Regions from separate parts of the Paenibacillus stellifer genome, predicted to be linked through region 3. Evidence: riboswitches for the same ligand, from Rfam matches in the RefSeq annotation. Region 3 holds a riboswitch; each other region holds the start of a gene.
The links. Region 3 has a riboswitch for cyclic di-GMP ahead of PSTEL_RS26645 (anti-repressor SinI family protein). Riboswitches for the same ligand answer to the same signal wherever they lie in the genome.
Positions count from the first base shown of each region.

Region 1: linked by a shared signal. The riboswitch ahead of PSTEL_RS05020 (S-layer homology domain-containing protein) and the one ahead of PSTEL_RS26645 (anti-repressor SinI family protein) in region 3 are both predicted to bind cyclic di-GMP.
Region 2: linked by a shared signal. The riboswitch ahead of PSTEL_RS03490 (transglutaminase-like domain-containing protein) and the one ahead of PSTEL_RS26645 (anti-repressor SinI family protein) in region 3 are both predicted to bind cyclic di-GMP.

Region 1 covers NZ_CP009286.1:1,088,060-1,092,338, forward strand. The annotation lists gene PSTEL_RS05020 (S-layer homology domain-containing protein) at 1-1,656, opposite strand, end outside; cyclic di-GMP riboswitch class I at 1,703-1,796, opposite strand; gene PSTEL_RS05025 (DUF1569 domain-containing protein) at 2,091-2,411, opposite strand; one part of gene PSTEL_RS05030 (IS3 family transposase) at 2,514-3,409, opposite strand; one part of gene PSTEL_RS05030 (IS3 family transposase) at 3,409-3,664, opposite strand; gene PSTEL_RS05040 (hypothetical protein) at 3,663-3,998, shown strand; gene PSTEL_RS05045 (hypothetical protein) at 3,967-4,279, shown strand, end outside.
Region 2 covers NZ_CP009286.1:733,894-738,172, reverse strand. The annotation lists rRNA gene PSTEL_RS03495 (16S ribosomal RNA) at 1-754, opposite strand, end outside; gene PSTEL_RS03490 (transglutaminase-like domain-containing protein) at 1,174-1,980, opposite strand; cyclic di-GMP riboswitch class I at 1,994-2,074, opposite strand; cyclic di-GMP riboswitch class I at 2,146-2,226, opposite strand; gene PSTEL_RS03485 (class D sortase) at 2,326-3,000, opposite strand; gene PSTEL_RS03480 (GtrA family protein) at 3,011-3,469, opposite strand; gene PSTEL_RS03475 (glycosyltransferase family 2 protein) at 3,462-4,279, opposite strand, start outside.
Region 3 covers NZ_CP009286.1:450,463-454,741, reverse strand. The annotation lists gene PSTEL_RS02195 (PadR family transcriptional regulator) at 1-566, shown strand, start outside; gene PSTEL_RS02190 (aldo/keto reductase) at 830-1,804, shown strand; gene PSTEL_RS02185 (helix-turn-helix domain-containing protein) at 2,020-2,358, shown strand; gene PSTEL_RS26645 (anti-repressor SinI family protein) at 2,458-2,610, opposite strand; cyclic di-GMP riboswitch class I at 2,636-2,766, opposite strand; gene PSTEL_RS02180 (2-oxoglutarate dehydrogenase E1 component) at 3,297-4,279, shown strand, end outside.

The DNA of each region.
Region 1 (4,279 bases), 640 kb from region 3:
CGCCGCTGCCAGCAGCTTCGTGAACTGGGCGCGAGTGAGCGTGCCCTTAGGCGCATAGCTGACTCCGTTCATGCCGTTCACTATTCCTCTGGCCGCCAGTACCTCGACCTCCTGCCGCGCCCAATGGTTCGCCATATCCGGGAACTCGACATCGCGCAGCATGACCGCATACAATCCGGAAGCCGTAATCTTGGCCCGGACATAATCTTCTTCCGCCGCTGTTACACCGCCAATGTAAGTCCACACCCCTGCTGTGGAGTCATACTGATAAATCCCGAGCTTCTCCCGGCTCGATGTCCAAGGCTCTTCCTTCGGGTAACGGATCGCGAGCAGCGCCGGCAGCTGGAATGGAGCGCCCGCCTGTACCTGCCAGATCGAGCCGGCCTTCTGCAGCTTCCTGCCGTCCTGATCCACCGGCTTCTGCGACTCTAGCTCCGCTTGCGCCAGACTCACAGCCGTATTATCCGGGAAGGTTCCTGCCGAAATCTCCAGCCGTGCCCAGCCGTCCGCTGCGGTCAGCGTTCCGCCTGCGGCTCCGATCGTCTGGCTATCCTTGGCCCCGGTTACAACCGGCGCGCTTCCTCCGGCACTCGAACCGGTTCCCGAATTCGTACCGGTCCCCGTCCCCGAATTTGTACCGGTCCCCGTCCCCGGATCTGTACCAGTCCCTTCCAGCGCAATTGCTTCGATAGAGTTATCGCTTGTGCTGTAGAGCAGCTTGTTCCCGCTGATGCCGATCAGCTTCGACCCCGCAGGCAGCGCAGGAAGCGTCGTGACCTGATAGGTTGAGAGATTCACCTGCTTCAAGACGGAGGCGCCGCCGGATTCGTCCTGAAATACCGCCTCTCCATCTCCGATGGACATGAACGCATACTGCGCTCCGGCCGCCTTCATCTCGGTAAGATCGACTGGCTCGGCCGTCAGATCATTGATGGACAGAAGCACGAATTTGCTCTGCGATGACCCGTTCTTTTGCTTAAGAAGAACATGGCTGCCGTTAAAAACGAACCAGTCCACATAGTTGGCACCGCCCAGACTAATTAAAGGACGTGTAACTCCGCTGCTTAAATCGAGCAGGCTAAGCCCGCCGTCACGCGCATTTTTATACACGACCTTGCCGTCCGCCAGCTCTGGGAATCGGCCCTCGCCCAAATCCGCCTCGACTCCCGAAGCCAGATCGTGATACATCATGCTGCCGTAATTGCTGCGTTCATACCAGACAACGCCCACCCCGTCAGTCGTCGGGTTGCCGTACTGTCCGGGCTGCTTGTTGAGCTTGGTGCGGGTGCCCTTCTCCAGATCGAAACTGTAAATATCCCAGTTCAAAGAGCTGTCCTGCTCGTTCCCCTTGTCAGCCCACACGACAACCAGGCCTCCAACAGCCGGCGCGTCCTTGGCCGATGAATTGGTCGTAAGCGTCAGGCTCGCCCCGCTGTTGCGGTCCAGCGCATGCACCTGCTTCACTCCGGCGGAATCGGGCTCCATCCAGATGACCCGCTCTCCGGACACGCTGTAATCCGTCCTTCCCGGATCGGCTCCGGCGGCAACCGCTGTCCCCGTGATCGTTCCGCCCGCAGATACGCTGCCCAGCGCACATACTGCTGCCAGCAGCAGACGGCCGATCTGCGGGAATTTCATTCTCCTTCTGAAATGCATTCGTTTCTCCCCCCGCTGCTGTTTAATTGCACAAAAAAACAAGCCCTTGAGCGGCCCGGCTGTCCTAACATCCCGCAGGGGATGAAGTAGACCCGTGGCTTTGCGTCTCCGACTTTCGTACGGATTTGCCTTGGTTCGGTACTTGGTTATTGGTCCTTAATGCCTGTATTCAACTGTCGTATGTATAGGACTCTTATCCTTAATATCGGATTAATATCCTGTTTAATTAATAAATACTAGATATTCCCGGAACAGGGGTATCCTGTTGGATGCCAAAGGCAATTCAGAGATGCTTCTGTACAACTACCTATGCAAATGAATCCTATGGACGCGGTATCCGGCATCTGAAATGCTTGAAATGCCATGCAGGACAGCGTCTGATTTTGCGCATAAAAAAGAAATCCCCCACAAGGGGGGACTACACAGGCCGAGCGTTACAACCCATTATTCAGAAAATGCGTTCTTGTACCAGAGATCGGTAGCTGTGCAGAGACGCTATCCGGAACATGGGCCGTCAGATCATGCTTCATAAACCCCTGCTTCAAAAATCGCTTGATCACCACGCGTCCGATTGTATTTCTCACCACTTTGGGCTTCATTTGCGGATAACCGGTCATGGAATATTCGATAGTCTGCGCGCAATGCGCCAGAATTTCATACACCGGCCATTGCTTGGTCTGAATGACGTCATATTCGTACATGTTCAGCAGCTCTTTATTCACATCTTGCAATGAAGTAAATGCCACCTTGCTCATAAGTAGAATCCTCCTAACTGCCGCGGCGCGGCGTTATCGCATTATTTTTCTAACCCACTTCTGTACCTCTGTCAATAGAGTAGACACGCAGAATCGAGAAAATCACACAGCATTTCGGTACATACGTTCGTATTCATTGGGTGTAAAATACCCAATCGCTGAATGGATTCGTTTTCCATTGTAGAAGCAGGTAATGTATTCAAAAATGCGTTTCTTGGCTTGCTTGCGTGTTGTGAATTTTTCCAAGTACACGAGTTCTTTCTTCAGCACACTGTGGAACGATTCGATACAAGCATTATCGTAGCAGTTCCCTTTTCGGCTCATACTGCCGTTCATCTTGTAGGTGCGCAGTCGTTCCTGGTAGTCGTGGGAAGCATACTGGCTGCCACGGTCGGAGTGATGCAGGACCTCTCCGCATGGTTGTTGCTGGCTGTAGGCTCGATCCAGTGCCGTTAACACCAGTTCTTTGGTCATCCGCTCGTCCATGTGAAACCCAATGATTTTACGGCTGTACAAATCCATTATACTTGCCAGATAGAGCCAGCCTTCATTCGTTGGAATGTACGTAATGTCAGCCACCCAGGCCTCATTTGGAGCGGACGGCCTAAACTGACGGTTCAACACGTTCTCATGAACAGGCAAGTTGTGCTTCGAATTCGTCGTGGCCTTGTATTTCTTCACCGTACGGGAGCGCAATCCCAGTTCCTTCATGATTCGGGCGACTAATTTCTCCGACACGGGTACGCCTTGCTTATGAAGCATTTTAGCGATTTTGGGACTTCCATATAACCGGCGGGATTCCAGAAAGATACGGCGGATATGCCGCTCCAGCTTGCGCCGTCGTTTTTCACGCTTGCTGACTTTTCGTTTCGTCCATTTGTAATAGCCGCTTCGGGACACTTCAAAGGCTTCGCACATCTTCGAGACTCGGCACTTGAAGCGATGATCGTGGATGAAGGCATAGATCAGCGCCGGTCTTTGGCGAAGTAGTGCATCGCCTTTTTTAAGATGTCGTTCTCCTCCTCCAGATCACGGATACGCTTTTGGAGGTCTCTCATTGCCTTGTCGTCAGCTTTCAGTTGCCCACTGCCTGGAAAAGCCTGTGCACCGTCTTGTTTGTATTCCGCCATCCAGCGGTACAAGGTGTTGTCGCTGATCCCCAACTCGCGAGCGACCTGTGCCACCGGCTTACCCTCTTCTTGGATCATCTGAATCGTTTGCAGTTTAAATTCTTTATCGTATTTTTTCGTCATGTTAGCACCTCGAATTTGGTTATGTTCATTCTACCCGATTCTCGGTTCTCCATGTCTACTTTTTAGCCTAACAGCAAATAGTTTTGGCCCTTCCTCTTACTGGATGAAAGGATTTGTGTATCTGGAGCCTGGTGTCGCTGAGAAATTCAAGGACTCTTATGCTTGGCGCGATGTAACGCTAAATCCATCAATGCAATTAGATACAGATGAGGGAAAAGAGCATTCTTGGGCATTTAATGAAGAGTTCAATGAATATGTGAAGTCTTCTGATTACATTGGGAAGTTTTATTTCGATGTCAGAAATGAGCTGGTTTACTTTGAAGTCGAAAAATAATTCTGCCGCAATTCGCTTAAGTAGTGAAGCTGAGGATGAAGAAAATGGGGGAAGTCCGGGGTTGAAGCGAATAGCAATATTGCTTGGTGTGTTCACGCTATTTGTTGTACTTACTCCCATTCTATTAAATTTCATTCCTATTAAGTTTGCGGTTAAGCTCGAAAACGTACAGCAAAATGTAGAGACCGGCAAATACATCTGTGTAACAGAGTCTAAATATGTGGTTGATACAGGATGGATTGCTGAAGTAACTATTAATCCGCATATAGTGAAGGACCTTC
Region 2 (4,279 bases), 280 kb from region 3:
AGCCCAGAAAGTCGCCTTCGCCACTGGTGTTCCTCCACATCTCTACGCATTTCACCGCTACACGTGGAATTCCACTTTCCTCTTCTGCACTCAAGCCATCCAGTTTCCGATGCGACCACAGGTTGAGCCCATGGTTTAAACACCAGACTTAAATCGCCGCCTGCGCGCGCTTTACGCCCAATAATTCCGGACAACGCTTGCCCCCTACGTATTACCGCGGCTGCTGGCACGTAGTTAGCCGGGGCTTTCTTCTCAGGTACCGTCACTTCTCTAGCAGTTACTCTAGAGAACGTTCTTCCCTGGCAACAGAGCTTTACGATCCGAAAACCTTCATCACTCACGCGGCGTTGCTCCGTCAGGCTTTCGCCCATTGCGGAAGATTCCCTACTGCTGCCTCCCGTAGGAGTCTGGGCCGTGTCTCAGTCCCAGTGTGGCCGTTCACCCTCTCAGGTCGGCTACGCATCGTCGCCTTGGTGAGCCGTTACCCCACCAACTAGCTAATGCGCCGCAGGCCCATCCCTCAGTAACAGATTGCTCCGTCTTTCATCCTTTCCTCAGGCGAAGAAAGGAATTATCCGGTATTAGCTACCGTTTCCGGTAGTTATCCCAGTCTGAAGGGCAGGTTGCCTACGTGTTACTCACCCGTCCGCCGCTAAGTTAATCCGGAGCAAGCTCCTTCATAACTCCGCTCGACTTGCATGTATTAGGCACGCCGCCAGCGTTCGTCCTGAGCCAGGATCAAACTCTCCATTAAATACGCGACTTCGTCGCGTCGCCCGTTCCGGAATGGGTCGATCTCAGCTGAGCCGATCATTCCGGAACGAGTATAGAAAGAGCTGATTTGCTCATTTTGAATCTGACGAGAATTAAATTCTCTTTAAATACTCACTCGTTGTTCAGTTTTCAAAGATCAAGCTTCTATTAAGACTTTCATTGTCGCTTCGATTTCGCATCAGCAACTCTTATATCTTATCACAACCAAGTCATCAACGCAAGCTTTTTTTATTTCTTTTTTTGAATCAGCAGCTCGTGTTTCTTGGCCGGAATTTGAATATACCACATGTCACAATAAATACGCAAGAGCTTTTCAAAAAAAATAAAAAGAGTTGATTTCACAACTTGCGAAATCAACTCTTTGGGGTTCCCTTAGGTTAAGTTATACAGCCTCACTTATTAGTAATACTTAGCGCCCGTATATTTGCTGGCGAGCTTGGTGATGCTGCCGGTTGCCTGCTTGGTCTTGCCAAGCCCTGCATCCACTGTCGTGTCGATTGTGACCCATTGGCCGTCAATCAGTACTTCATTCCAGGCATGGTACGCAGTTACGTAGCTGCTCTGCCCCATAACGAGCTTCGTCGGCACATCCACACTGCGCAGCATGGCGGCGAAGAGAGAAGCGTAATCATAGCAGATGCCCTTCTTCGTAGCGAGCGTGTTATCAATGCTCGGGATGTAATCCGTAGTTACATTGGCGGCAAGATCATAATCGTATTTGACATTCGAAACTACATAGTTATAGATAGCTGTTACTTTATCTTTATCGGTAGCCGCGTTCTGTGTAAGCTGTTTAGCTTTCTGAATAGCGCGGTCGGATGGACTCCAATTAATGTTCTGAACAGAACTTAAATATACGGCATTCGGGTCGGTGAGGGACAGTTCGATGGAATCGGAATCAATCAGCTTGTACTTGTTGCCTGTAGTGTTCTCCATGATCGATACTTTATAGGTGCCGTTTCCGAGCTGAAGCGGGAAGCTTTCATCCGACTTGGACGCATACAGGTTATACGTGTAGCTGCTGCCGTTCTTGGTGATCATCAGTTTGGTCTTTTTATTCTGAGGGACGGAATAATGAATTCCAATAACACCTTGGCCTATATTCGAGGTATCGAGCCATTCCGCACTTGCGAAGGCTTTAGGGGCAAACTGGATAGACCCAGCAATTACAAACAAAGAAAGAATAAAGCCGTAAAGCTTCTTCATATGAAAAACTCCTTTCGGTAGCTGGCTGCCATCCTTACGGGAAGGCCCTCTAGCTTTGCGTCCCTGCCTTTCGACAGGTTTGCCGTTATCGTGGAATCTCCACCTTACATAAAAAAGAACAACTCCCATTTTCATACTGTACGACTAAACAAAAAAAGCCTCTCATTCGGTAGCTGGCTGCCATCCTTACGGGAAGGCCCTTTAGCTTTGCGTCCCTGCCTTTCGACAGGTTTGCCGTTATCGTGTTTAGCTTTCTATGAATAGAGTACCATATTTTAATAGTTAAGAAAATAGTTATCTAGGAAAAATCGCCTAGATTTTTATTTATTTTTTTCGAAAAAGGGCTTATGCATCAAGTTTGGCATGAATAATCAGACGATGAGTCGGATTAATTAGCGGATCGCAAGTAATTAAAGTAAGAATCCGGTCTTTATTGTTTCCTTCCAGCACCGAGATATCCGTCGGCTCTACTACCAGGATCTCATAGACCTTATACTCCAAGTCTTCGCTCTTGGTCTTGATTGTAATGGTATCGCCAATCTTCACTTCACCCAGTCTATTGAACAATCTGCCTTTGGTATGCGCCCGATGTGCGGCGATGGCCGAATTGCCGACTTCCCCTAGCGGTGCGGTTTCGGTCATATGAACGGCGGCATGTCTCATGTTCGCTTTGGTCGCCCCCTCCAGAACGGGAAGCTTCACATCTATGGAGGGAATTTCGATCAGCGCAATCGCCTTTTCATCGCCGGCCGGATCGCTTTCAGCCTCCGAGAGCTGATCCTGCTCATTGAGAGCCGATTCATCCGCAAGAAGCTGCGTCACCTTGGCATATTTCAATCTGAGATCAGGGTCTGCGGCAGTCCCACCGGCAACCTCGCTCTGCTTCGGACTCTGGTCAAAGCTCTGCTCCGCTTGCTCCAGCAGCCGCTGCTGCTTCCAGTCTTCGAACCATTCGCTCCCCTTGGGGTAGAGTATCAGAAGCAGACCGGCGATGATGATAATATAGGACAGCTTCCGCATGGGTCTCCTCCTATCGCTGTTCAATGTTCGATCCCGGAGCCGGCACAGTCTCCTTGGGAGCGGTGAATACCCACTTCCGGCTGCCGAAAAAGTTAATAATGACCGTCACGAACGTAACCAGCACCTTGGCAACCAGCTCCTGCAGGCCAAATCGGTCGATCAGCAGGCTCATCAGCAGCAGAGAGATGCCAAGCACAACCAGGTTCAGCACCACAAACCGGATAAGCTGCATATGGTCGAAGCCCTCTTCTTTGCTCCGCTGGCGGTCCTTAAATGTAATCTTGCTGTTCAGAATAAAGCTGTTGGCCGTTCCCGCACTGTAGGAAATAATTTGCGCCCCGATATAGAATAAGCCTAATACCCCATTCAGCAATGCGAACACAGCCATATCGACGAGCGTATTAAGCAGACCAACAATATTGAATTTCACGAACTGGATGAAGTCACGTTTGAAATTCTGGTTATTCATACCGCCCATCCTTTCGCAAATGCCGGGCCTCCTCGTTCAGAAGCTCGATTTCTTCGGCTTTCAATTTCCGGTAACCTACCGTCTGACGGACGATATACAGCGGACGGCCTTTGGATTCGTCGTAAATCCGTCCGATATACTCCCCTATTACCCCAAGGATCATCAGTACGATCCCGTTGAACAGCAGGTTCACGCCGACGATGGATGCCCAGCCGGGCACCGTGTGGTCGGTGAATAACCTCTGCATCAGAACGACGAATAAATAGATGAAACTGGAGATTGAGAGCGCAAAGCCCAGATAAGAAGCAATCTTAAGGGGCTTATGGGAAAAAGAAGTGATGCCGTCGAGCGCGAAGCGGATCATTTTCTTAAGCGGATATTTCGTCTCGCCCGCAAAACGCTCCTCACGCACATATTCCACGCTCGCCTGACGGAAGCCTACCCAGCTTACCAGCCCCCGGACGTACCGGTTCTTCTCCTTCAGATCCCGCATTACATCGGCCACCTTGCTGTCAATCAGCCGGAAATCGCCGGTATCCGTCGGAATGTCGACGCTGGTCATGCTGCTGAGCAGACGGTAGAACACTTTAGCGGTCGTCTTTTTGAACAGGGTCTCGCCATGGCGCTTCAGCCTTTTGGCATACACCACCTCATACCCCTGCTTCCACTTCGCGATCATCTCCAAAATAACCTCCGGCGGGTCCTGCAGATCGGCATCGATCACCACAACCGCGTCGCCCTCCGCATAGTCCATTCCCGCCGTAATAGCGATCTGATGCCCGAAATTCCGGGAGAAGTCGATCAGCTTGA
Region 3 (4,279 bases):
CGATCAAGCTGGCGATTCTCGGTCTGCTGCTGGAGCGGGACATGCATCCTTACGAGATGATGGTTGTCCTGAAGGACCGGTCCATCAACAAGATTGCGAAGCTGCAGATGGGCTCCCTCTACTATGCCGTTGACCAGTTGTCCAAGAACGGACAGATCGAGCAGGTGGAGGTTATCCAGAGCCGCGACCGGCCTGAGAAGACGATATACCGGATTACCGAATCCGGGCGAGCGCTGTTTGAGCAGCTGCTGCTTCAGCAGTTCCGCAAGAACGACGCGGTCTACCACCCGATGTATATCGCGCTTGCCTTCTCCAGACATGCTGATCCGGACAAAATTGCGAAGCTGCTGGAGGAGCGCATCCGGGAGGCCGAGCATGAAGTCAATCTGGCCTATCAGGTCTATGAAGAGCATATCGGGATCGTCTCCCGGGCTGTTCTGCACTTGATGTATGGACGTTATGAACACACCCTGACGGAGCTGAAATGGCTCAAACGGCTCTATGCCGATGCGCTGGACCACAAGCTTGGCGTCCAGGGCGGTCCGCTTGATAGGGAAGAGGAATGAAGCGCTGAACGAATGCTGATAACCAGCAAGTCCTGTGTAACCACAGGCCGGATCTCGTTTATCCACAAGCCGAATGCGTTTATTAAGGGACGAGTCCCTTGATCATGCGCATTCGGCTTTTTTTTCGCTATGGAAGGAACATCGAGAAAGTTCGAAAGAAGGCTTCAGTCACCGTTCATCGGGTGCCGGAAATAACATACCTGGTTCTGATGCGGTACAATGGCTGTAGCAGTAAGATGAGATTCGATGAAGGAGGGAATGGATTGAAAACGTTACCACTTAATGTCCGCGGCATTCCCGCTGGGCGTATCGTTCAGGGCTGCATGGGACTTGGCGGAGGCTGGGACCGGGAGCCGGTCACGGCGGAGCAAATCCGGGAAGGGCATATGGCCGTCGAAGCCGCGCTCTCCATCGGCATCAACATGTTTGACCTGGCGGACATTTACACGCGGGGAAAGGCCGAGCTTGTCTTCGGAACCGTGCTGAAGGAGCGCCCGGAGCTGCGCGATAAGCTGATTATCCAGTCCAAATGCGGCATTAAGCTGCAAGAGCCGGGAGAGAGCTCCAACACATTCGATCTTTCCCGTGAGCATATCCTGAGCAGCGTCGACGGCATTCTGTCCCGGCTGGGCACCCCGTATCTCGACATTCTGCTGCTGCACCGCCCCGATCCGTTTATGGACCCCGAGGAGGTTGGAGAAGCGCTGCGGCTGCTCAAGGAGTCCGGCAAGGTCCGGCACTTCGGGGTATCCAATATGAGCGGATCGCAGATCCGGCTGCTTCAGGCTTACTCCGATGAGCCCCTGATTATCAATCAGCTCGAAATGAATCTGGAGAAGACGTTCTGGCTCGATTCCATGGTCAGCGTGAACCGTCCGGCCTGGAGAGAGCATGGCATGCCGGACGGAACGATCGAGCACTGCCGTCTGGAGAAGATCCAGCTTCAGGCCTGGGGGCCGCTCGCCCAGGGCAAATACACCGGCCGTCCGCTTGACGGACAACCCGAGCATGTGATCCGCACTGCCGCCATGGTTCGCTCGCTGGCGGAAGATAAAGGAACGACACCCGAAGCGGTCGTGCTCGCCTGGCTGATGTCGCATCCGGCCGCGATCCAGCCGGTTATCGGCACGGTGAACCCGCAGCGGATTAAAGCCTGCGAAGGAGCGGACAAGCTGGAGCTGACGCGCAAGGAATGGTACGACCTGTATATCAGCGCAAGAGGCACCCGCCTGCCGTAACAAGCTGGGTTACTCGCCCGTTCCGGCGCCTTGGGTCCGATTCCGGCAGCCGCGCCGGAGGGCTACTCCGGCGATATGATTATTTTCAGAGCCGCAGCCTGGCTGCCGTTAAATAAACTTCCCTGTTAAGCTCATAAATGGTAAAAGCTAGTTTTCCTTTTGGGCGGACCTTTGCTATACTTATACCAAAAAACAAGGAGGGAGCATTATTTACCGTGCCGGACAATATTGGACAGCACATTCAACAGCTTCGCCAGGAGAAGGGATTATCTTTATCCGAGCTTGCCGGCAGGGCGGATGTGGCTAAATCATACTTAAGCAATGTCGAACGCAATATTCAATCCAACCCCTCCATCCAGTTCATCGAGAAAATTGCAGAGGCTCTGGATGTCTCCGTCCACATTCTTCTGTACGGAGAGCTCGCCGAGGAAGAACCGCTCGACTCCGACTGGTTCAAGCTGGTTCAGGAAGCTATGGCTTCAGGGGTCAGCAAGAGGGAGTTCAAGGAATTTCTGGATTACCAGAAATGGCGGATTGAACAGAAGAACCAGTGACCGGGATCCGAAATATTGCGTATTTACATAGAGAGGACATGACGCCGCGCCGTCATGTCCTCTTTCGTTATCCTTTAGAAACACTCATTCTTATTTGGTTCACATGGCTTTGAGTGTCTTGTCGCCCAAGAACCGCCGGATCTCATCCGCGTGAATCCCCTGCTTCTTGGCGGCGAGCATCAGCTGCACCCATTCCATATCCAAAGCGACCGTCTGCAGTTCTCCGTTATTCCCCTGGTTGGACTTGTTCAAAAAATCTCCTCCTAAGATTTTGTCCCCAGGCAGTCCAGCCGTCATAGTTACGAGGATAACACGCACGGAAGCTTCTTCCCCCCGTCTGTTTCCCTTAATAACCTTAGACCCGAGACTTTGTGCCCCTGCTTTTCAACAGGTTTACCTTTTGCTGGATCCTTGCATTCAAGGATCTTATGATGTTGTGTTAAGCGATAAGCTTGCAAAGATATTATACAAGATGTTCGCCTAAAAGTGTGTCAAAAAAATGACAATACATTCAATGCGCGGCTGAAACCTAAAATTGAGTGCCTGCAACGGCGACTGGCAGTGAACTAAATTCCAATATTTATGTAAAACCCTCTAGTCGTTAGGAACTATAAACTACTAATACCCACATCTTCGTCCCACTAATCAAATTCTAGTGGATTACTGGAAGGATTTATATAGGTTTATGGTCCCGACCGCCGATTGCGCGTCTCCCCCGATCCTTTGGGCCGCCGAAATGAAGCCTGCGCAATGATGCCTTTTTTCGAACGGATTGGACGAAAGGTTGAATTGATTACCCTGACCTAAAGTTGCACAATAGAATGTGGCAATACGTTTAAAATCGTGTAACTATACTATAGAATGTAAACGTAATCATTGCAGCTCCGGTTACGCCCGCTGGGGCACTGCCTGGAGTTTATCCGTTAGGAGGATGTCTCATGTCAGCCAAAGAGTCCTACAATGAATCTGTTTGGAGCAAGTATTGCGGCCCCAACCTAGGCTACATCCAGGAAAAATACGAACAGTTCAGCGAAGACCCTTCCTCCGTGGAGGCCCACTACCGGGAGCTTTTTACGATATACGGCCCCCCTCCGCTGACAACCGAAGAAGCCCCCGCCCCGGCCCCCGTTCTCTCCGGCGATGCCGATTGGCTCCGCAAGGCGGTCCGCGCTTCCAAGCTGATCGCCAATATCCGCATCTTTGGCCACTTGGCCGCCGATATAGATCCGCTGGAGAAGAGCGGGGATTCCATGGCAAAATGGCTCGATCCCGAGACATACGGGCTGACGCAAGCTGATCTGCTCGCCCTGCCGGCCTCCCTGATCTGGGAGAACGCGCCAACCGGGGTGCAGACCGGCTGGGATGCCTATCACCGGATGCGCCAGGCCTATACAAGAACGATTGCCTATGAATTCGGACATGTCCACGACGAGCAGGAGCTCCGCTGGCTGAACAGCCAGGCCGAATCCTCCAGTTCGCCGGCTCCGCTGACCGATCCGGAGCGGAAGGCGCTGCTGAAACGCCTGATCGAAGTGGAGCATTTCGAAACCTTCCTCCATAAAACCTTCGTCGGCCAGAAACGCTTCAGCCTCGAAGGCAATGACATTCTGGTTCCGATGCTGGATGAAATCGTCCGGGCAGCCGCGCATGACGGTGCGGAGAATATTTTGATGGGCATGGCCCACCGGGGACGCCTCAACGTGCTTGCCCATATTTTGGGCAAACCTTACGATATTATTTTCTCGGAGTTCCACCACTCTCCGAACAAGGAGCTCTTCCCTTCCGAGGGCTCGATGGGCATCAATTACGGCTGGACCGGCGATGTGAAATATCATCTTGGAGCCGACCACGCCTTCCATGAAGGCGAGACCGTACGCACCCGGCTGACGCTGGCCAACAACCCGAGCCATCTGGAGTTCGT